3 regions of the Oceanobacillus sp. MO10714A genome follow, and region 2 is predicted to be linked to each of the others. Evidence: riboswitches for the same ligand, from Rfam matches in the RefSeq annotation. Region 2 holds a riboswitch; each other region holds the start of a gene.
The links. A riboswitch is a leader RNA that binds a small molecule or an ion and turns the genes downstream of it on or off. The one in region 2 is predicted to bind thiamine pyrophosphate.
Positions count from the first base shown of each region.

Region 1: another riboswitch for thiamine pyrophosphate. It lies ahead of SPD53_RS15105 (YkoF family thiamine/hydroxymethylpyrimidine-binding protein); the one in region 2 lies ahead of thiM (hydroxyethylthiazole kinase).
Region 3: another riboswitch for thiamine pyrophosphate. It lies ahead of thiT (energy-coupled thiamine transporter ThiT); the one in region 2 lies ahead of thiM (hydroxyethylthiazole kinase).

Region 1 is NZ_JAXHDC010000037.1:13,929-21,717, reverse strand. It holds gene SPD53_RS15135 (quaternary amine ABC transporter ATP-binding protein) at 1-8, opposite strand, end outside; gene SPD53_RS15130 (nitroreductase family protein) at 626-1,204, shown strand; gene SPD53_RS15125 (MBL fold metallo-hydrolase) at 1,317-2,120, shown strand; gene SPD53_RS15120 (energy-coupling factor transporter transmembrane component T family protein) at 2,505-3,293, opposite strand; gene SPD53_RS15115 (ABC transporter ATP-binding protein) at 3,268-4,860, opposite strand; gene SPD53_RS15110 (ECF transporter S component) at 4,841-5,446, opposite strand; gene SPD53_RS15105 (YkoF family thiamine/hydroxymethylpyrimidine-binding protein) at 5,464-6,048, opposite strand; TPP riboswitch at 6,129-6,230, opposite strand; gene norA (multidrug efflux MFS transporter NorA) at 6,292-7,464, opposite strand.
Region 2 is NZ_JAXHDC010000021.1:31,923-39,711, reverse strand. It holds gene menC (o-succinylbenzoate synthase) at 1-736, shown strand, start outside; gene SPD53_RS11745 (nucleoside triphosphate pyrophosphohydrolase) at 841-1,167, shown strand; gene SPD53_RS19850 (DMT family transporter) at 1,179-1,409, opposite strand; gene SPD53_RS11740 (Lin0512 family protein) at 1,454-1,813, opposite strand; gene SPD53_RS11735 (cysteine hydrolase family protein) at 1,814-2,428, opposite strand; gene thiM (hydroxyethylthiazole kinase) at 2,430-3,209, opposite strand; TPP riboswitch at 3,317-3,418, opposite strand; gene SPD53_RS11725 (hypothetical protein) at 3,503-3,811, opposite strand; gene SPD53_RS11720 (hypothetical protein) at 4,116-4,754, opposite strand; gene SPD53_RS11715 (hypothetical protein) at 5,179-5,484, opposite strand; gene SPD53_RS11710 (HXXEE domain-containing protein) at 5,594-6,100, shown strand; partial or broken gene SPD53_RS11705 (SDR family oxidoreductase) at 6,123-6,215, shown strand; gene SPD53_RS11700 (DUF4367 domain-containing protein) at 6,294-7,460, opposite strand; gene SPD53_RS11695 (hypothetical protein) at 7,709-7,789, shown strand, end outside.
Region 3 is NZ_JAXHDC010000022.1:14,190-21,978, forward strand. It holds gene SPD53_RS11895 (M3 family oligoendopeptidase) at 222-2,000, shown strand; TPP riboswitch at 2,056-2,160, shown strand; gene thiT (energy-coupled thiamine transporter ThiT) at 2,282-2,860, shown strand; gene SPD53_RS11905 (zinc-binding dehydrogenase) at 3,099-4,079, shown strand; gene spoVAE (stage V sporulation protein AE) at 4,257-4,607, opposite strand; gene spoVAD (stage V sporulation protein AD) at 4,615-5,619, opposite strand; gene spoVAC (stage V sporulation protein AC) at 5,621-6,094, opposite strand; gene SPD53_RS11925 (YhcN/YlaJ family sporulation lipoprotein) at 6,112-6,564, opposite strand; gene nfsA (oxygen-insensitive NADPH nitroreductase) at 6,717-7,457, opposite strand; gene SPD53_RS11935 (hypothetical protein) at 7,482-7,789, opposite strand, start outside.

The DNA of each region.
Region 1 (7,789 bases), on a different contig from region 2:
ATCGGCATACCTTCACCTCTTTGTGTAATTTTTGTTGATATACAAAGCTAACGATGCACATCTGTATTTTTTTATCCATAAAAATAATCTACCTATTAACTATACGCATTTAAAAACATTAACTCAAACATGGTATGTTCTTGTTTACGTTGATTTAGAATGTAGAGTTTATGCGTCCTAAAGTATAAACCCGTTTATTGGCTCATTTCTCCCATTATCTCTAGAATCCTCCAAATCATTCTGCTTTTAATTCAGAAAATCCTTGTTATCACGCATTAACGGTTTGTAATCCCCCGACCTCTAAACATGAGGGAAGCCTAACTTGTGAAGGTGGGGGATATACAGTCCGTAAATCCCAGATTCTGTTCAGCTAACACTCAGTGGAGGGGGTAAGGATCCCCACTGAATGAAGTTTCACTTTATAAAGTTAGATTTCGCTTCTTATGAATAAACTAAACCTAGAATACTCGTAACTTCAGTCGTGAGCGTTCAAAGAATGTTATGCATGTAGAAAGCAACCAAAGTCATTTTATTCAGTAGTAGTCTATTCATTAGGTTGATTTATACAAGAAGTACAGTTTCTTTTGTATAATGAGAAGCATGAAGGAGGAAATGCATAATGGTTATGACAGAAACGAGGAAGTATAGAACATCTGAATATGATATTGACGAGATGTTTCTTGAGCGCTGGTCGCCGCGTTCATTTTCGGAAAAAGAGGTGCCAGAGAATACATTATTAGCTTTGCTCGAAGCGGCCCACTGGGCTCCTTCTGCTTTTAATTTTCAGCCATGGAGATTCATCCTTGCGAAGACAGCGGAAGAGCGGGAAGTGTTCCATTCATTCCTTTATGAGGGGAATTTAGCTTGGTGTACACGTGCACCTGTATTAGCGTTGATCATTTCCAAGAAGGAACAGGATGGGAATGTGATCCGTTCGCATTCGTTTGATACAGGAGCAGCTTGGGCATTCTTAGCTCTGCAGGCGAATAGGAAAGGAATGATTACCCATCCGATGACGGGATTTGATTTCGATAAAGCACGGGCCGTACTCGAGATTCCAGACGAGTATAATATAGAAGCGCTCGTCGCGATTGGCTATCAGGATGAAAAAGAAAAACTGCCTGAAGTATTACAAGAGCGTGAACAACCGAACCAACGCATGCCATTAGAGAATTTTATTTTTAATGGAAAGTTTAAAAAATAATGGACGTGCCCAAATGAGAGTTTTATCATTTGGGCTATTTTCATAAAGTGAAACTTCATTCAGTAGGGGTATTACAGACCGTTAATGCGTGATAAAATCAGGGGGCATTCTTATGATTCAATTCCAAAATCAACATATAACTGTTTTCCAAAGTGCTCTATATATGACAACCTCGGCGATTATTCAAGCAGAGGATGCAGTTATAATGACGGATCCAACATGGCTTCCTAAAGAAATAGAAACAATTAGGGCTTGTATTGATGAAATGATTGGTGACCGGCAATTATATATTATTTATACACATAGTGATTTTGACCATATTATTGGAGCAGGGGCCTTCCCGGAGGCAAAAGTCATCGCTACAAAGGTGTTTCAGCAAAATCCGAATAAAAAAGCAGTATTGCGAGAAATTGAAGCATTTGATCAAATGTATTATTTGAAGCGAAATTATAAATCAATCTATCCATCGGCGGATATTGTTGTAACCCGAGACGTGCAAACATTAAGGTTGGGGAAAGTGACTTTAACATTTTATCTTGCGCCTGGGTACACAAAGGATAGTTTGTTTACAGTGATTGAGCCTTATGGAATATTTCTTGCAGGTGATTATTTATCCGATGTAGAGTTTCCATTCATTTTCAGTAATTATAAAGACTACGTACAGACGATCCGGACTGCTGAACAGATTTTACATCATCATTCGATTCGGATCCTTGTTCCAGGCCATGGGACTACTACGCAAAGCGAAGAGGAAATCGTAAGTAGGCTTCATTTCTCGAAGTATTATTTAGAAGAACTTCCTCTTGATAATGAAAGTCTGATTGACGTTTTACGTGAGAAATATACTTTTTTTGAAGGGATGAAAAGTATTCATTTTGATAATGCAAGTAGGGTGGTAAGAGAAAGGGATAAATAATACTTTTCCGATGGACGTACAAAAAAACATCTCCGGTCTTATTTGAACATAATACCCTCATTCAAAAATCCGGGAAAATCTTCTTAAATTGAAAGGGAAGTAGAAAAAAATGTGTTATTGGGATTGGGATGAATCTTTATAATGTTTCTTTAAGTTCTTTACTTCAAATAGTGATCCAAAATGAAATAAAATTTAAAAGAAACGAAAAAGGAAAATAGTACGCTGTTTTAGCCAGCAAAAAAACCGCAAAAACATTGAAATCACAACGTTTTTTGCGATTCTTAGTGTCAAACCTGAGAATTTGTTATAAAGTAATTTAATATAACTAATATGATTAGTCAAGTAGAAATAATCAAGTGATGGTATTTATAGAGCTTCTTAGAACTAGAACTGCTTGCCAAATATATTTAAGTACCCAAGGTAATACGAAAAAGCAAGGATGATAAAAAATGCGCCTACTATAAGAAAGAAAAACATCCAGTCTTTAGGAGAGACGTTCATTTCATGATAGTAGGTGCGGTCTGTATCACCTGTAAAACCTTTTGATTCCATCGCGATGGCAACTCGTTCAGCTTTTCGGATTCCATTTGCCAGCAGTGGAATAGAATATCTCCTGAATTGCTGCCATTTACCTTTTATCCCTTTCGTTCTGCCAAAGCCACGAATCCGGTGAGCTTGCCTTAAAATCTGCAGTTCGTCCCGAAACATAGGTAAGAAGCGATAGCCAGCCAGAATACCGTATGTGATTTTAGGGGAAACCTTGCATTGCTGCATTAAACTTAGCATGAATTTGGTCGAGTTTGTCGTTAAAGCAAATAGGATCGACAAGCATACAAAACAAAGAGATCGTAAGGCGAGACTAATCCCTGTTATAATACTTCCCCTTGTAATTTCGCTTCCGAAAAGGGTAAATAAAACTTCGCCATAGGAAAAGGTTTGATTTGTATACAGAATGGTCATCCAGGCAAAGCTGAGCGCCACAAGCAGAAATGGGCTAAAAATCTTGAGCCATTTAATGAAGGGGATATCGCTCATCGTGAATGTCACAATAAGGATAAATAAAAAATAAACGAGTGGAGTAAACACATCAAACGTAAAACTGAGCAAAATGCCAGGAATGAAGATGGCAAGTGCTTTGATTGTTGGATTAATGAACGAGATCAAGGCTTTCACCTTCTTTATGAAGTACTCGAGTCCGGTAAGGCGGACGTAATCGCGCTTTTTCCAATAGATCAGCTTGCCTCCAAAGACTTTCCGGCTCGCCATTGTAATGAATATGCTGCTGATATAATACAATCGTCCGATCAACTGTATCCACGATATCCATATCATGCGTGACGAAGACGATTGCCGTTCCATTTTGTCTCAAGCTATCAATCATGTACATCAGTTCTCTCGTAGTCTCTGCATCTTGACCAAATGTCGGTTCATCAAAAAATAAAATATCTGGTGTTTCATCCAGCATCGTTGCTACACTTAAGCGGCGCTTTTCTCCACCACTTAAGGAAAAAGGATTACTGTATTTATTTTTTTCTAAATGGAACTGCTTTAAAAGTGTGGTTGCAGCGGTATTTAATTCAGCTGTTGACCATCCATTCAATTTCATTCCAAATGTTAATTCATCGTATACGGTGTCCGTGATGAATTGATGCTCCGGGTTTTGAAAGACATATCCCATTCTTTTTCGCAGCTCTTTTTCCTCCCATTGCTCCACCGGTTTATCGTAAAAGTTTATAGTTCCTTTTTGAGGGGTTAATAACCCAGTCATTAATTGCAGTAAGGTAGATTTTCCAGCTCCATTCTCCCCAACAATGGCGACGAATTCTCCCCGATGAATTTTTAAGTTTATTTCTTGTAAAATGGGTTGTTTCTTATGATGGAAGCTCATCTGCTCTATCGTTATTAGGACATCTCTCTTGATAGAGGGAGGGGATTTCACAGGAATCGGGTAAGGATCGGCAGCGTTAGAAAACTGCTTTGGTAAAAATATTCCTTCTTTTTTTAATAAAGAATGATGATTTGCAAAGATGGATGCTGCATTGCCGTCTGCGATGATTGTACCCTGTTTTCCTAAAACAAGCATACGATCGGTAATATCCAGCCAGTCCTCGATTTGATGTTCAATGATAAACACAGCTAGCTTTTGTTTTTCTTGAATTTGTTTAATTAATTGGATAAATTCTATTCGAGAAACCGGGTCTAAATTTGCTGTAGGTTCATCTAAGATCAATAGTTCCGGTTCCAATAAAAGAACAGCTGCTAGAGCAAGTTTCTGCTTTTGTCCTCCAGATAACTCGTAGATTTTTCGATTTTGAAAACCATTCATTCCAACGGCAGACAACACCTCCGAAATGCGCTCAGGCATTTCGGAAGGGGCAATTTTTCTGTTTTCCAATGTAAAAGCAAGTTCATCCTCTACGGTAATCATGCAAAATTGACTTTCCGGATCTTGAAAGACAATCCCGATCTTCTGATTGAGCTCTCCTTTTTGATAGTCTTGTATATTTTTCCCCCGGTGAAAGATGTCGCCGGAAGAAATGCCTTCTACTGTATCGGGATATAACCCATTTAGGCATAGAGCTAGACTGCTTTTCCCTGAACCGCTTGCTCCAATAAGGAGGGTCGTCTCATGATCTCTTAAGGAAAAGTGCAGTTCATTGAGTAATGGTTTATCCGAATTTTCATAGCCGAATGAGAAATTGTCCACATAAAGTAATGGATTAGGCTGCGTCTTTTTCACGTTTTTTCTGTATCTCCTTTCCTAAGGCATAGCCGCGAAGGACCCCAGTTTTTGCTAATTTGTCACTCAACCATTTCCCTAGGACACCCGCGAGAAGGGCACCACTGATGATGCGAACAGCTAACATCGCTATAAGTAATGCAGGGGCTAACGCGATATTTCCGGATGAAAATAAATTCCAAGTGAAACTGAAAACGGCTGCAAAGACACCGGAAAGAATTAAAATGCGTAAACGATAATCCTTCCATTTTGTTATTGCGAAGGCAAACTCTGCTCCTAAGCCTTGAATTGCAGCTGCTAGAATAAGTCCGGGTCCCGCGGCAGTTCCCAATAATACTTCGGTAACTCCTGCGATAAGTTCAGCTGTAAAGGCAACCCCCGGCTTCCGAATGATATAAGCTGCAACGATGGAAACAATGAACCAAATGCCAAAAATAATTTCATACCCAAACGGTGCGAGACCAAATGGAGCAAGAATATTACGAATACCTTGACCAACAAGAAAGAATGCTAAGTAAATGATCCCGAAGACGACACCTAATATCGACATGAGAACAATTTCTTTTAATTTCCAATGCTTTGTCATTTCACTTCTCCCTAGGTTTATTTTGTAGGACTGTTGGCGGAAAGGCTAAATGTCATGGTGACATGAGAGACTTTTTCTTGGACGAGTTCAAAGGATTCATGTAATGCATTGAAGATATCATGAACGTCTCCGTCTAATCTTGTTGCATAATGTGTAGAAGTAACCGTGACATTACGATGCTTTGATAGATTGATTTGTTCATAGATTTTATCCATGTAATCTTCATGCCCCATTGGATAAAGGGAAAATTTACAACCGGCGATTTGGAGGATCGATTTCGTTTTTTCTTCGTTCAATGGTATGTCTGTTTCATCCATATACGCGTCAGCTTCCGTGTCACCAGGACAGCCGATGGAGAACGTACCATTCATAGCAACATGCTCCCCAGTATTCGCTGCATGTAGGAAGATTGCTTTTGCAACATCGAAAACATGGATCATTTTTCCGCGGATACACGTACTGACATCATCTGTTTCCTTCCAAACCTTGGAGGTATCAACCTCACTTAATGTTGATAGAATAATATCAACAAAATTATCACTCATCGGGTGCAGACTAAATTGACAACCTACAATTCGACTAGTTCCACAATTGTTACGCATTCCAATCTCCTCCTATTTGATAATAAAAAAACTGCATTCCCAAGGGGAATGCAGTTTACACATTAATTTTAACAACATAATATTCGTAAACTGCACTTCCCCACGCTAGTATTATCTAGATCGGGTAGTAAGGGTCGGATTAATCCTCTCAGCCACATGACGCAGCTCCCCTAGTGCTTATGTTTTGATATGCAGTTATTCTAATTCCAGATTGTATACATGTTTCGGTATTTTGTAAAGTATTTAATCAATTTTAATATCCGGTTTCTTCCAAAATATAGTGATAAGAAGACAGACGACAATAACGATCGAGCTGAAAACAAACGGATAATTGATATCTATATCAAATAAAACCCCACCAACTACTGGACCAAATACATTAGCAAGGGACGTGAAGAATGAGTTCATGCCGCCAACAAAACCTTGCTCATTCCCGGCGATTTTTGATAAATAGTTGGTAACAGCTGGACGAATCAGGTCAAACCCAATAAATACCGTAAAGGTTACCGCCATTACTTGCCAATAAGAATTAGCGAGTGTCATGGCAAAGACCAGCATAGCAGAAATGGCGAGCGACCAGCGAATAATATTGATTTCTCCGATCAACTTTGTTAACCAATCGAACAATACAACCTGGAAAATCGCTCCGATAATCGCACCACCTGTAATGGCAATCGCAATGTCAGAAGGAGTGAATCCGTGCTTATGATCAGTATAAAGGCTGAAGAAAGAATCAAACGCGGCAAGACCGAATGTTGATATTAAAATAACAATAAAAGCGATGAAAAACATCGGCATAAACACTTTCCTCAAGCCACTTTTGCCGAGTTCTTCGGTCATATCAGCCATATCGTCTGTTTTCGACTTCGGCTCTTTTAAGGATAAAATCGAAACGAAAGCAACAATTAAACCACACGCCGCAGCAGAGAAGAATGGTACACGCGTACCAATCTCTGCTAAGAAGCCACCAATTCCCGGTCCGATAATAAATCCGGTACTAATCATCGCTGACATATAGCCGAGTGCTTTAGGCCGCGTTTTCAGCGTCGTAATATCTGCGATAAATGCGGTAACAGCAGGCATGATGAATGCGGCACTTATTCCTCCGAGAATTCGTGAGGCGAACAATACTTCAATTGTTTTACCAAGACCAAATAAAAACTCGGAAAAACTGAAGATAAAAAGACCAATGACAATCATGCGTTTACGCCCATATTTATCAACTGCTTTTCCAGCCAAGGGCGAGAAAATCAATTGAGCTAAAGCGAATGCAGCCGTTAAATAACCGACAACAGTACCACTGATGCCGAGTTCATTCATAATAGTTGGCAGAACCGGTATAACAAGTCCAATTCCTAAAAATACAAAGAATATATTTGTAAGCAGAAGCGTCAATGTCCAATCTTTCTTTTTCATAGCTTTTTCTCCTAGGTGATATGATATTCTGTACTAAACATAGAAATTTTACTCTGATTCGATGAGAGATGCAAGCATATATTACTATTTATTATAACTTAATTTTCGCAACCTGAAACAATTTAAGCAAGCTAGCAATTGTAGTAATCATCTCTCGTTTTATTCTCCCATTTTGCGCATTATGTATGCTCGATAGGATGGCTGAACTGCTTTGACTTTTACAAATGCGACAGTTGCTTGCGTTAATATCTTAATAAAGTGAAACTTCATTCAGCGGGGGGGGGTCCTTCTCCTCCACTGAATGTTAGTTGAACAGAATCAGGGA
Region 2 (7,789 bases):
TGGCGGGAAGAGTGAACAGATTGAGGTTGGCATCAGTATTGGCATTCAGCCTACTACCGATGACTTGATCCAATTGGTTCATGGATATGTGAAAGAAGGCTATAAGCGTATGAAAGTGAAAATCAAGCCTGGTAAAGATGTCGAAGTAATCCGGGCGTTACGCGAACACTTCCCTGATTTGCCGATTATGGCAGATGCTAATTCAGCTTATTCATTAAAGGATCTTGATACGTTAAAACAACTTGATGAATTTAATCTCATGATGATTGAACAACCACTCGCTTCTGACGATATTATCGACCATGCCAAGCTGCAAAAAGAGCTGGAAACTCCGATTTGCTTAGATGAAAGCATCAATTCGTTGGAAGATGCACGAAAAGCGGTGGAACTCGGAAGTACGAAAGTTATAAACGTGAAGATCGGCCGTGTTGGCGGATTATCTGAAGCGAAAAAAATCCATGATTACTGTGCGGAGAAAGGTATCTCTGTCTGGTGCGGCGGGATGCTTGAATCAGGAATTGGCCGGGCCCATAATATTGCGCTAACATCGCTGCCGAATTTCACCTTGCCTGGTGACACATCCGGCTCCGACCGCTATTGGGAAAAAGATATTATCGCACCAGAAGTTATCGCGAATAACGGTTATATTACGGTTCCTAAGAAAGCTGGCATCGGATATGAAATCGACCGGGAAGCAGTTGATGCATTCACGTTCAGTAAGAAACATTATCGTTAAATTGAGAGCGAACGTTTTTCTTGTCAGTATTTAGGGAACGATTGAATATAGGTAATTTCGCTTCCCCATATAATCGACAACAATGAAAAAGGAGTGTTTCCTAAGTGACGACGTATAATAAACTTGTCCGCGACGGTATTCCGTCAATATTGGAACAAAACGGTCAAGCCTTCAATACCGAAACCCTTAACCAGGATCGTTATATTATGGAGCTAAAAAAGAAACTGAATGAAGAAGTGATGGAATATCAAGATGCAGCAAATGACGAAGATGCATTAGAAGAACTTGCCGATATCCTCGAAGTCATGCAGGCCCTTGTCGGTATCCACGACACCACGATGGAAGATGTAGAAAAACGTCGGGCCAAAAAGGCAGAGGAATATGGCGGGTTTGAAGAGAAGATTTATTTGGTTGATGTAGAGGAGAAATAGCGATGAGGTACTTAGACTTTCCCTAAGTGCCTCATTTTAACATGCCTTTTTTCCGGACTGCTCGAGCTTCCTCGCCCGGACATTCCCCTTATATATAAATTTCCCTGTCCAAAGAAAAGCACCAGTATCGCAAGCAAACCTGTACCAGTCAGAAAAGAGATGAGTGCACCTTCAATCGTCCCAATTCTCCGACCCAGTGAGGCGTTGACGGACGATTGACTGCCTACTAAAAGCCCACCCATCATCATACTTATTTGATTTACCAACTAAACTAAATGTCATTTCATTAATACCCAACCTCAACGACTGCATTCACAATATACATTAAATCATTTTCATCCTGTTGATCTTCAAGGAAAATACCGCTCGTTGTCGCCATGCCTCCAGCAACGGTTTCTACCGTTACCGTTCCATAAGGAAGCAAACTTTTAATTTTTTCATGGTCAAGCTTTTCCTCGTCTTTTGGTACAGCGAGCTTAACGTTCACCCGCATATTGTTCAAGTCTTGACTTGGCAGCATTTTCCTTATTCCTGGCATGGAATTATAATGGATCGCATCCATAATCGCACGTTCGGCAGCTACATTTATGTCCTGGCCGTGGAGATCAATTCCCATTCCTGCTTCGATAAATAGAATTTCTTTCAATTATATTTCCCCTTTCCATTGTTTTTTTACTTCAACTGCGTGAACAACTTCTGCAAATGTTCCTTGGAGTAACTCTAATGCGTCGTGATGTAGTTTTTCATTATCCGAGACGACACAATTAGAGGGAACCGTTACGAAAAAATCTCTCATAGAAGCATCACGAGCAGTCGTGTCAATACACACATTCGTGTAAGCTCCAATAATCGTAAGATGGCTTATACCATTTGAGCGTAATAAAAGCTCAAGATTTGTATGGACAAACGCACTATACCGATGTTTTACGACAACTTTTTCTCCTGGAAGCGGAGTGAAATACTCATGAATTTCCGCTCCCCAGCTTCCAGGTTCACAGTAGGATAAATTACTTTTCTGATTGCTTCGGCCGAATCGTTCATTTGCAGAAGGGGATTCCGTCCAAGCACTATGTTCCGAGATCACATGAATCACTGGAATCTCACATTCTCGTGCTGCTTCTAGCAAATCCTTCATCTGTTTCATTTTTTCATAAAAAGCATGAATATCTTTCCCGCGTTTACCTGCGGTGCCTTCCGGATGGCAAAAATCATTTTGTAAATCGACTAGAAGTAGAGCTACGTTCCCGTTTGTTGTATTCATTCTAAATCTCTTGCAGCTTTTTATACGTATTCACCGTCTCCTGATCCAGCAGATAAAGCTGATCAAGCAAAGCAGGGATGAACGTGCCCGGCCCTTCCGCCTTTTTCATCGCAAGTTCCGCAGCTATCCCGTAAGCTGCAGTCACTTCCACACTCGCCTCATACAAGTCTTCGGCAACACTTAAATAAGGCCCAACGAGAGACGAAAGCAGGCACCCGCTTGCCGTAATATTTTGTAGCATGGTATGCCCATTATTACAAAGACTCATGCGCGTTCCGTCTGTAATGACGTCTGTTTTCCCTGTTGCAATAACAACCGTATCATATTCTTTCGCTACTGTTTGAGCAATTTTCGGATCAATCGATTCAACCGTAGAGTCAGGGCTTTTCATAATATCAAGCGCTCCGCCAAGTACGGAAATTTCCCCAGCATTCGCTCGGATAGCAGCGAATTTCACCTTTTCCAATAATTCATTAATCACTTTCGTACGGAATTTTGTTCCCCCTGCTGCGATGGGATCAAGAATGACTGGAATTCCTTTTTCATTCGCTTTAAGGCCAGCAAGCAGCATCGCCTCGGCCCGATCCTCGGTTAAAGTTCCGAGATTCAATACGACAGCATCCGCATGACTCGCATTCTCCTCCGCCTCTTTTGGTGTATTCGACATGGCTGGAGACGCACCAATCGCAATTAAACCATTTGCCGCAAAATTTGTCGCAACCTCATTCGTGATGTTATAGATAAACGGACTTTTTTCTCGAATTTTAGCAATATAGTTCATGTAAACTTCCTCCTTTTTAGTAAATTGAAATAGATTAAGGGCGAGGTAGTTTTTAAAAAAGAAAAACCACCCCGGGAATTGGAGTGGTTATTAATACAATTTAAGTATGTATACCAACTCCACTTTCCTACGCTAGTATGAACTAGATCAGGTTCAAAGGGATTAAGAAAAAGTCTTATCTCAGCCGACTGGCACCCCTAGTGGAAAAATATCTATTCTTTATGACTAGTCTATCTTATTTTTAATATAAAAGAAAGGGTTTGCGTGCGTGCACCCAAACCCTTTCTTTTATATTAAAAACCACCATATGGCACGAATCCGGGACCGTACTGCCAAAATCCCGGGCCGGGTCCGAAGCCAGGACCGTAACCAAATCCGGCCCCTGGACCGAACCCAGGACCGTATCCCGGTCCAAAGCCAAAACCTGGTCCTCCAGCGATTAAACTGCCACCTAAAAATCCTAGTCCTGCTCCTATTAATCCAGCTGCAAGCGGATCAATACCGCCACCTGGCCCAAACGGACCCGGCGGACGAGCCCGGTGCATTTCTGGATATGGTAATGGCGAATGATGCATCGGTACATGATTTACAAATCCATGCATGTATATGCTCCTTTTCAAGAAAAATTTTATCCTGTTCTTTCCCTTCCCTACAGCCTATGGCAGAGTACAGGAAACCGCACTAGACAAATCCCTATTTTTGACATGAAATTTGGGTCGGAAAACGAGATGAATCCTTTTTCTCAGGTGACTATGCATTCAGAATATCGAAAATACAAATTCCGTGAGCAACATGACAGTATTCCGGGCATATAGAAGGTTATCAATCCCTATTGACCAGCTCATTTCGCCTAAGAGGAGCTATCAACGTCAGGATGTTAAGATTCCTAAATACCCCACTTCCCGCTTAAGACTTGCTCGGAAAAATGGTGTAAGACCACGAATAAATGAAATCAATAATAAAAACAATCCCCCAAACCATTGAAATGTTATACATCATTTCATTTGCATAAGGTGATGCCAAGTAATTGTCATCACCAATCCACGAAAGATCAGTCAGGTAATTCATCGCCTGATTGAGATCCTTTATTCCATAGCTCCAGAAAACAATCTGGACGGCTGCGAATATAAGTAAATGGAAAATGGAGCTGTATCGATTGATTTTGGCAATATATTTCGGGTCTTTTTGTCTCCTGATGATTTCTTTATCCCTTTCAGTAAGTAAGTCGATACCGCGCAAATTACCAATCTTCAAGCGCATCCAACGGTCCAACTTCCGGAAATCATTGATGCCAAAAGTGCACGCATACAAAATAAAAATCAAAATAACAATTTGAAACATCGAAATCTCGCCTGTTTCCCGGTAAATAAGGAGAGCAAGCACTCCCTCAACGATAAATAAGCCGAGAAAAGACAGCAGAAAGATAAGACTTAAATTCCGTTTGTTGAAAAAATAGCGGATGACCCCGAATAGAATTAATGAGATAAAGGACAGTATCTCTGCAGCGATAAAAATTTCCCATTGATGTTGGATTAGAAAGGTCATTTGGTGGCTCTCCCCTTTTGGAATTGGTTTAGGTTAATATGAAAAACACTCACTTGTAGTTTTACGGCGGAAGTGAGTGTTTGGTTTCAATGATTGCGCCTATAAATTCTCTTAAAACCATCGGATATGACTAAGTTGTATTTTTAACCTGTCTAGCTTTCTCTTGAATTTCCCCCGTTTATCGGTGATTAGTTGGATTTCAGATTTCAAAGCAATCTTTTCTGCCACGGTTTCGATTGTCAAGTTCTCTGTATTAATCCGTTCCTGGAAAATATCATGCGATAGTCCTGCGATACATCGATTGAAACATGAGGGAAACCCAATATATGAAGGTTGGGATATACAGTCCGTAATAAATCCATGATTCTGTTCAACTAACATTCAGTGGGAGAGGTAAGGATATCCCCACTGAATGAGTTTCACTTTATGGCACGGGTTGCAATATCGGCGGTCCACCTAAAGACGAATCTTTAAGTCTTTTATAAGCAACATAAAAGGAGATCATTGCACCGATAACAAAGAACATGGCTGAAACAAAGGAAAGTTCTTCTAAAGATATTATCTCATTTGATGAGTTTGTTGATTTTGATTCTTGTGGTGATGACATAATGAGTACACCTCCAAATATCTTTTCCTTCTTTAATGTATTCAAGCGGAGAAAATATTTTACTCTTTTTAAAGGAAGACAGCCTTCAGATAATAACCTACCCGCCGATTGCCTTCCAGCCATGCGAAAAGTATTAATTATAAACTCGTATAAAGATAAGAATAATCATGTTAAAATACTGTTATAGAAAGGTTTTAAAAAAGAGCATTTCTAAGAAAGGAGTTAAAAGGTTATGGATATCCATCTATTCGTCCTAATTTTCACCATCATTTTCATGCTCCACAACCTAGAAGAAATCATGACAATTGAAAAATGGTTCAACAAAACGTATCCAAGAATTCGCAAAAGAATCCCTGCTTTTGTAGAAGAAGAACTCAGGAAATTTGAGACAATGAATGCAGCCAGATTTTCTTTCGTTGTATTTTTACTTTCTATCCCAGTAGCTATTCTGATTGTAATTACAACAATAACTGAGCACTATCCTCTATTTCTCGGGTTAAATCTGTTATTTGCTTTAAATATTTTTACCCATCCCGTACAATCCTTATACTTACGCAGCTATACTCCAGGTCTTTGGACTTCTGTATCACTGATCATTCCTTATTATATTATTCTTTCTTATCATATATCTAATACTGGTTTATTAACATTCAACAATTTATTAGGTGCAGTCGTAATTCTAATCTTGTTTATTCCTATTTTTCTCCTCAGTCATAAAGCAGCAGAAAAATGGAACTAACTCCTCGAGACAAAATTCAACAGTAGCAAATCTTGTCCTTTACTTAGCATCCGACGAATCCAGTTATTCCACTTGTTCTGAGTTTATCGTGGATGGTGGAATTACCGCAATATAATAAAATTTTCACACCAAAAAAACGACAGAGATTATCTAAAAATATTCCCTGTCGCTTTTTATTAGACGAAATGTGCTCTTACTCAATCCCCTCTGCTATTTGCAGAAACAATTCTTTCGGCATTTCAGATTCTTCGCCAATTAATTCAAGAAACACATCTTCATGTTCCCAAGTGAGACACATGAAACCATCATCATCAACCGCCAGATTACCTTCATTACCATTAATAGTGATTGTCTCCGTCTCTTCCCCTTCAAACATTCCATCATAATCCTCTTGTGAAGGATAGATGCTAAATACGAAGCCGTTCCAATCTTCATCCTCATAAATGAGATAGACCATCTCTGACTCATCATCCGAGGAATAATAGGATTCCGTCATTTCATAGCCCTCCGGTACGAATGTAACATCGGGAATCGTATAATCTACATTTTCCTTAATTTCCTCAAGTGACATTTCTTCCTCGAGAAATGCAAAATCTTCTTCCCATTCCTCTTCCGTTACAGCATTTTCTTTTACTTCTTCTGGAACTTCAATTGGCTCAACTTCATTCACATTCGACACCGTAGCTTCCGCTGTAACTTGAATAGATTCACCGTCCATTTCAAATTCCGCCTGAACAGTTTGTGATTGGATCAACATTGACTCTTTATCAACCTTCATTTCGGTCTCAAAACTGTTAATCGTAATGTCGGAAAGGTCTTCTTCCAAGTCAATATCCATCGTCAAATCTCCCATTGATGTATCGAAATATGGTTCGATTAATTCCTCAAATTCTTCTCCCTCACCGGTTAACGCAAGGATATACTGATCCTCTTCCTCCGTCATTTCAAATTGATCAGCAAACGCCTCTAGTTTTTCAAGTTCACCTTCATTTAATTGGTCAAAGCTCTCTAGTCCCATTTCTTCTTCATCCGTAATGAACCATTCACCGAACATGTTCATATACACTTCTTCACCAACGATATATGTCTCCACATCCATAGAAATTCCAGTCATCCCCATCGTCATGTCTAAATAAAGTGTGTCCGGATCATGTGTGACGTCAGCCGTACCTTCAATCGATACAATCATATCCATAATCTCTGTATCGATCTTCATCTCTGTCGTATAACTTTCTAAATCAGCATTCGCTTGAATTGCCTGCTCCAACACTTGGCCTTCTGTTAACGGCTCCTTATCTTCCCCACAAGCGGCAAGCAGTAAGAAGCTTGCCATTATCAATAAGGCAATGGTTTTTCTCATCTCTTTTTCCCCCTTTTACTTATGCAACATCTTTAAAAATAACAATTGAAAAAGTGACCCCTAACTCCTCTCTCATGTAGACATGTATAGGAAAATCCCTTTTGTAAAACTAAAGAATATTATACCCCAATACTTGGTAAATGGGGATAGTTATTTAGATGGATATGAATTTTATTTTTTAGTAAAATGAAACTTAATTACTTGCCACTCGTATGTAAGATATAAATGTATGAATCGGAGGATATTTAATGAAAAAGTATCTTGTCTTTATCATTAGTTTTATTGTAATGTTCACCGTATTCCAGGTACTGTCTGGCATGTTTCTAACA
Region 3 (7,789 bases), on a different contig from region 2:
ATACTTACTTTCTGTTACCTAGTATAAATTAATAAATCGGTAATGTCAATATATCTTAATTAAAAAATATTTATTTAAGGATAAATTAACAAAACGAAACCATTATTCAAATACCACTAAATAGACTATCTCAAACTTGTTTTCCGTGTAAATGGATCTTAATAATGCAATCCTTCAGATATTTCGATACAATAATATGGGGAGAAGAAGGAGGAAGAGAAATGAAAGAATATAATCCAACTTGGGATTTGGATTCACTATTTCCAGGAGGAAGTGCGTCACAGCAATTCAGAGATTATCTTGGTCAGATTCGAACGGAGATTAAACAATTAGAAGGCCAATTCACCACATTGGAAGTGGGGGTAGATTCATTTTCCACGATGCTTAGCCAGTTTATAAAGGAATTGGAGAAGACAATGTTCAAACTTCGTGAGGCTGGAGCGTTCGTCAGTTGTTTAAGTGCGCAAGATGTAACGGATGAAGGGGCTAAAACACTAGTTGCTGAATATGGCACACTTTCAGCTTCGTTTAATGGCGTGCTGACAACTTTCATGCAGAAACTTGCGGAAATCCCGGACGAGGAATGGCAAGCAACCATTCAGCACGAAGCGTTACAAGAAATAGGGTATGTATTATCAGAATATCGTAATAAAGCACGGGACTTACTTGCTGTGGAACAGGAAGTGCTGATTAATGATCTTGCTGTCGATGGTTATCATGCATGGAATCAAATGTATAATACAATCGTAGGGAATATGACAGTGGAAATTGAAGGGGAAGAAAAGATAGAGTCCTATTCAATTGGTCAGGCCTCCAATCTATTAACTTCAAGCGACCGAGCAACTAGAAAGAAAGTATTTGATAAGTTAAACGATGCATGGAATAAACAAGCATCCTTATTTGCACAAACATTGAATCATTTATCAGGTTTTAGACTACAAATGTATAAGCACCGCAAATGGGAAAATGTATTAAAAGAACCGCTGAGTATCAATCGGATGAAGCGAGAAACGTTAGATGCGATGTGGACAGCGATAGCTAATAATAAACAACCTTTTGTCGCTTATATAAATAAAAAAGCAGAACTATTGAATATAGATAAATTAAGCTTCTATGATGTCGATGCACCGATTACCGACCATGTTAAAAAATTGAGCTATACAGAAGGCGCCAAATTTATTATGGATCAATTCCGTTCTTTTAGCCCAAAGATGGCGGATTTTGCTGAGCAAGCTTTTGAAAAACGTTGGATTGAAGCGGAAGATCGGCCTGGCAAACGTCCTGGCGGTTTCTGTACAAGTTTTCCTGATAGTAAGGAAACAAGAATTTTTATGACGTATTCCGGAACAGCATCGAATGTTGCCACGTTAGCCCATGAACTTGGTCATGCTTATCATCAGCATGTGATGAATGACGTTCATGGTCTTAATCAACGTTATGCAATGAACGTCGCGGAAACGGCCTCAACTTTTGCGGAAATGATTGTCGCTGATGCAGCAGTTGAACAGGCAGAAACAGCAGAAGAAAAGAAAGCTTTACTTGAAGATAAAGTTAATCGAAGTGTTGCTTTCTTTATGAATATTCATGCCCGGTTTATCTTTGAATTAAATTTTTATAAAGAAAGAGAAAAAGGTTTTGTCTCACCGGCAAGATTGAATGAATTGATGGTGGAAGCACAGAAAGAGGCTTATCAAGATGCACTCGATGAATATGATCCTTATTTCTGGGCGTCGAAACTTCATTTCCATATAACAGGGACACCATTCTATAATTTCCCTTATACATTTGGTTATTTGTTCAGTCTTGGTATTTATGCCCGCGCAAAAGAGCTGGGAGAGAGCTTTGAAGACGACTATATTGCATTACTGGAAGATACGGGACGGATGTCGGTAGAAGAGCTTGCGATGAAACATTTACAAGTCGATCTTACAAAACCGGACTTCTGGGAAGCTGCAATCGAGCTTTGCATCAAGGACGTCGAAGCGTTTCTTAAACTGTAAATTTGTTTTATAAGTGTACATTAGCTATAATAGGGTTAACGAAAAAAGCATAGAAAAAGCCAACAGGGGGAGCTAATAGCTGAGAGTGGGCAACGAGGATTGCTCAGACCCTTTGAACCTGTTAGTTAGTACTAGCGTAGGGATGATGGTTTTTTGATGGATAAAAAGCAATGTGAGCGGATTCCCCATCAGGAACCTTCCCTTGGCATTGCTTTTTTTGTATTTAAAAAAGTTGTTCAAAATAGCTTATAAAAAGCTTATAAAAAGGGGAGTTATAACGAATGAAGTCTAATAAACTACTATTTTTAATTGAAGTATCAATCTTCACTGCTTTGGCGTTGCTTTTAGATATCTTGCCAATATCGTTTAAAATCTGGGCGCAAGGTGGTTCGGTCTCCTTTGCAATGATTCCGGTGTTTATAGTAGCGTTCCGTTGGGGATTAAAAGGTGGATTAGTATCCGGTTTCCTCTGGGGGATGTTACAGATTGCAACGGGGAACGCATATATTCTGACGCCACTTCAGGGGTTCATTGATTATACACTTGCCTTTACGGTGATCGGTTTTGCCGGTCTGTTCGCAAGACAAGTTCAAGAAGCGGTACGGGACGGGCGGACAAAAGTGTACCTAACGTATATAACGGCGGGTGTACTGCTTGGTTCTGTGTTGCGTTTCCTTGCACATACCGTTGCTGGGGCAGTATTTTTCGGTTCAGCAGCGATTGAGGGACAATCAGTTTGGGTGTATTCGATTATCTATAATTCATCGTACATGTTCCCGTCATTTGTATTGTCAGCAGTGATTGTATTTTTCCTATTCCACAAACAACCGCGCGCATTGCTCAACCTAGCATCAAGCTAAACCGCAATCTATCCGCTCACATTGCAACTGTAAAAATAATGATCTCTCCTAAATTAAGGAGAGATTTTTTTAGGTTAACTGTTTCAGAGTGAATACGTAGTTCCCCCGGCGCAGATTTTCAGCACAACATTATAAAAAAGAATCAATTCGTTCTGGTTGAAAATTCGCCCAAAGTCACTGATAATAGAAGATAATTATCTGAATAGATATAAAAGTATATACGAAAGGGGAAGTGGAAATGAAGGCATTTGTTGTAGAATATGGAGAATTAAAACTAAAAAGTATGCCAGAACCGAAACTAGGAAATAATGAAATTGTCGTAAAGCTAAAAACAGCGGGTCTGAATAGGAGAGATCTCTATATACCGAACCGGAGAGGTAACGATAAAGAAGCTTTAATCCTCGGTTCGGATGGAGCGGGGATCGTCGAATCAGTTGGAGCAGATGTCACTCGTTTTAAAGTGGGGGATGAAGTCATCATCAATCCATCACTTAACTGGCACGAAAATAGTGACGCACCACCAAAAGGATTTGACATCCTCGGCATGCCTGATCACGGAACTTTTGCCGAAAAAATTGTTATCAATGAAGAACAAGTAGAAATGAAGCCAAATTACTTAACATGGGAAGAAGCCGGTGTGCTCGCTCTTGCTGCATTGACAGGTTACCGTGCGTTAGTGACTAAAGGGAATATTAAAGCGGGGGAGACCGTATTTATTCCTGGAGCAAGTAGTGGGGTGAACACGTATATCATCCAATTTGCAAAAAGCATCGGTGCACGGGTGATTGTTTCTTCAAGAAGTGATGAAAAGTTGAAGCAGGCCCAGAAGATCGGAGCAGATCTTGCCATTTCAACGGAAAGTGATTGGGAAAAGGAATTGGAGAACGAGCAGATTGATCTTGTGATCGACAGTGTAGGTGCAGCGACGTTTAATCGTTCGTTGGACGTATTGAAGCAAGGCGGAAGAATTGTTATTTACGGAGCTACAGCTGGGGATGAAATTGACCTTAATTTACGGGCCTTTTTCTATGGTCAGTATCAATTGTTCGGCTCCACGATGGGAAGTCGTGAAGAGTTGCAACAGGTATTAGCCCATATGGAAAAGCATGAAATAAGACCGATTATGGATAAAACCTTTGAACTGGATGATGCCCAAGAAGCGTTCAATCATCTGGAAGTGAACAGCCAGTTTGGTAATATTGCTTTATTAATCGAGTAAAAATAGGACCGGTAAATTTCCCGGTCCTATTTTTTATCGGAACTTAAAACCACGGTCTGTAACGTAATTAAGCAGAGGTACTCTTTTTCGCTGTCAATTTCAGCTAGAAATGTGTTCCCATCCACAACCCCGCTAGAATGTTGCATTTGTTTTCTTCATGTTGTTTGTTACAGATCGCTAAGCTTTCGGCTTAAAGAGAATAGCACCGAGAACTCCAAAAATAATTGCTGCTGAAATACCGGCACTCGTCACTTCAAACATCCCTGTAACAACGCCAATCAGCCCGTGTTTCTCGGCTTCAGCCATGGCTCCATGGACTAAAGAGTTCCCAAAACTTGTAATCGGAACAGTCGCACCTGCTCCAGCGAAATCAATTAACGGTTCATATAAACCGAGTCCGTCAAGAATAGCGCCTAAAATTACGAGAGTTGTTAATGTGTGAGCAGGACTGAGCTTGAATACATCAAACATAATCTGTCCTATAACACAAATAAGACCACCAATAACAAATGCCCAGAAAAATATCATGAACAAGTCACTCCATTTCAATTGAGACTGCATGTGCAATAGCAGGAATCGAATCCTTTTGTTGAACGCTTAACGGGGAGTGCAAAGAGCCGGTAGCTACGAGTAACATCCGTTTAAACTCCCCTTGCATCATCCGTTTCAGAAAATGCCCGTACATGACAATTGCTGAACAGGCTGTGCCGCTTGCACCTGCTTGAACAGGTTGATCGGGACCGTAAATCGTCATGCCACAGTCCACGTATTGCTTATCTTCTAGTTGAATGCCTTGTTGCTTTAATAAATCAAAAGAAGTATTTCTTCCAATTTTACCGAGATCCCCGGTTATAATCAGGTCATAATAGGTTTCATCTACGTTTCTTTCCTTAAAATGTGTTTGAATCGTTTCCACTGCAGCAGGGGCCATTGCCCCTCCCATATTGAAAGGATCCGTGATTCCCATGTCAACAACTTTCCCAATTGTTGCAGAGGTCACAGTTGGGCCATTCCCTTGCTTACTGAGAACGGCACAACCCGCTCCGGTAACTGTCCATTGTGCAGTCGGGGGTTTTTGACTGCCGTAATCATTCGGATAGCGGAACTGTTTTTCCGCTGCGGCATGGTGACTAGCAGAGCCACTTACGATAAAGTCGGCAAATCCGCCATCAAGTAAAGCAGCGGATAATGCGAGCCCTTCTGTAGAGGTAGCACAAGCACTGAATAAGCCGAGATAAGGCATCGCCAATGACTTGGCACTAAATGTTGTAGGAGTAATTTGATTGATTAAATCTCCACTTATAAAGAAATTTACCTGCTCTTTTTCAATCGGACTTTTCTTTAATGCAAGTGTAACTGCTACTTCCATTAAACGCTGCTGTGCTTTCTCAAAAGTCTCTTCTTCAAGCCAGCCATCATCAAATAAATGGTCGAAATCACTGCGGAGAGGGCCATCTGCTTCAAATGGTCCTCCTGTTATACCGGTAGCGAGAATGACCGGCCGATTTTTAAATTCCCATGTCTGCTTTCCAAGTAACATATTATAAGCCTCCCAATTGCAGGAAAATCGTTTTGATTAATGCAATAATAAATGCGGCAAATACACCGTATACAATGACGGGACCAGCAAGTTTAAACATATTTGTCCCTACCCCGATAATAAAACCTTCTGTACGGTGCTCCATCGCTGCAGAAATAACTGCATTACCGAACCCCGTAACGGGAACTGCAGAACCGGCACCAGCGAATTGACCTAGGCGATCATAGAGGCCAAAACCTGTCAGAATCATCGTGATGAAAATGAGCGTTGCAGTCGTTGGATTGCCTGCTGTTTGTTCGGTAAAGTCGAAATAATAAATATAAAAGGTAGTGATTATTTGTCCGATTAAACAAATAAGGCCACCGATAAGGAAGGCTTTTACACAGTTAAGTAAAATTGGTCGCTTCGTCTCTCGTTTTTCCTCAAAGGATTGATATTGTTTAGCCTTCTTTTGCTCATTTTTTTGCTCTGTCATGTAAAACACCTCATTCCTTACGTCTGTTCTTTAGAAAGCTTGCGGATTCTTTCTAACTCTTTATTTAATTCAGCTTTGGATAAATCCCCACTATTTAACCGTTGTTCCAGTTTCTTTAATTCGAGAAAGATTTTCTGATCTGTTGATAGTTCAACTTCATGTTTATTGAATGTAGTTTCAACCGTGTTTTTCAGATCCTTCTTCAAGTCTTTTAATTGCAAACGGTCATGATGTTTTGGATTGACGGCAACCATAATCACTTTGTCATTATTGATTGCAATCACTTCGTTGACATCATGCTCTTGTTCAATAAGTTCTTTTGCATGGTTACTTGTTTCTTGTTTAAAATTGGTCGAAGTGCGCAGGATGGAGGAGTTTGTTTCACTTGCTGATTGTCCAGTGTCATTCGTTGCGCAAGCGCTCAATATAAGGAAGAGAAGAAAGGGAACTGCAAATACATTAGGTTTCATTGGAATCACACCTTTCTACAAGGTCTTATGTTCTTGAACTTACAGTTTTTAGCATTGGGAAATCGCTCGGAAATATACTTGGAATTTACTTCCTATTATTTAGGAGAAGCTGGGGAAGAAGAAAAAAACATCAGGCAAGGTTAACCTGATGTTTAATGTCTATTCATATTTTTGCTTTGTACGTATGCTGCGACATCCATACGGGTAGGTACGTTATATTTTCGGAGCATTTGCTTCGACCAGTTATCATCTTTAAGATTTGAATCACGCTGCTGGTAATAATCTGACAGGATTCGATCATAATCTTCTATATGCGTATGTTTTGCTTGATCATATGTATTTTTATGGAATACTGCTTCGAATGGCAGGCGAGGCTTAATGTCGGGCTCATGATCTGGATGGCCAACAGCTAGACCGAATAGCGGGATAACATATGCCGGGAGCTTCAGAAGCTCGTCAACCCGGTTGATATCGTTCCGTAAGCTTCCAAGAAAGCATGCGCCAAACCCGAGAGATTCCGCAGCGATAACCATATTTTGCGTCACTAACGCACCATCTACAGTCGCGACGATGAATTGTTCCGTACTTTCCAGATTCTGCTTAACATTTCCTTGTACCCCGTTCGAATCCAGATTAGCAATCCGGCTTAAATCGGCACAGATAACAAATAAGTAGCCATTCTTCTCTACGTAGGGTTGCCCAGAGACTTTTCTTAATTCTTTTTTTATGCTTTCATCTGTTACGCCAATAATGGAATAGGCCATAACATTACTTGAAGTCGAGGCCCGTTGCCCAGCTTCTACGATTGTTTTTACTTCATCCTTCGTCAATTTCTCTGGTGTGAATTTTCGAATAGAGCGGTGATTGTGGAGTAATTTAATTGTTTCGTTCATTGGTTGCTCTCCTTTATATTAAAATTATTCGATTGTTAGATTATAAGTTGTTGTGATAGCAGGTTGTTCTTCTAATGCGTTCCAAGCGTCCCAAGCCTCTTCGCTCGGTTCGGTCAAAACGGGAAAATCAATTGCAAGCGATGAATTATCTATCCACTCGAATGATAGGATCGGCCATGAAAAACCGAGGCTGCCTGTTTTTTCATTGTCCCTTACCATTGAGACAGTCGTCCAATCTTGAAGATCGAATATAACAATATGACCAGGAGTCAAATGTCCATTTCCCGGGCGGGTAAAGTGAAAAGCCACTTTTGTTGCATCTGGAGAGAACG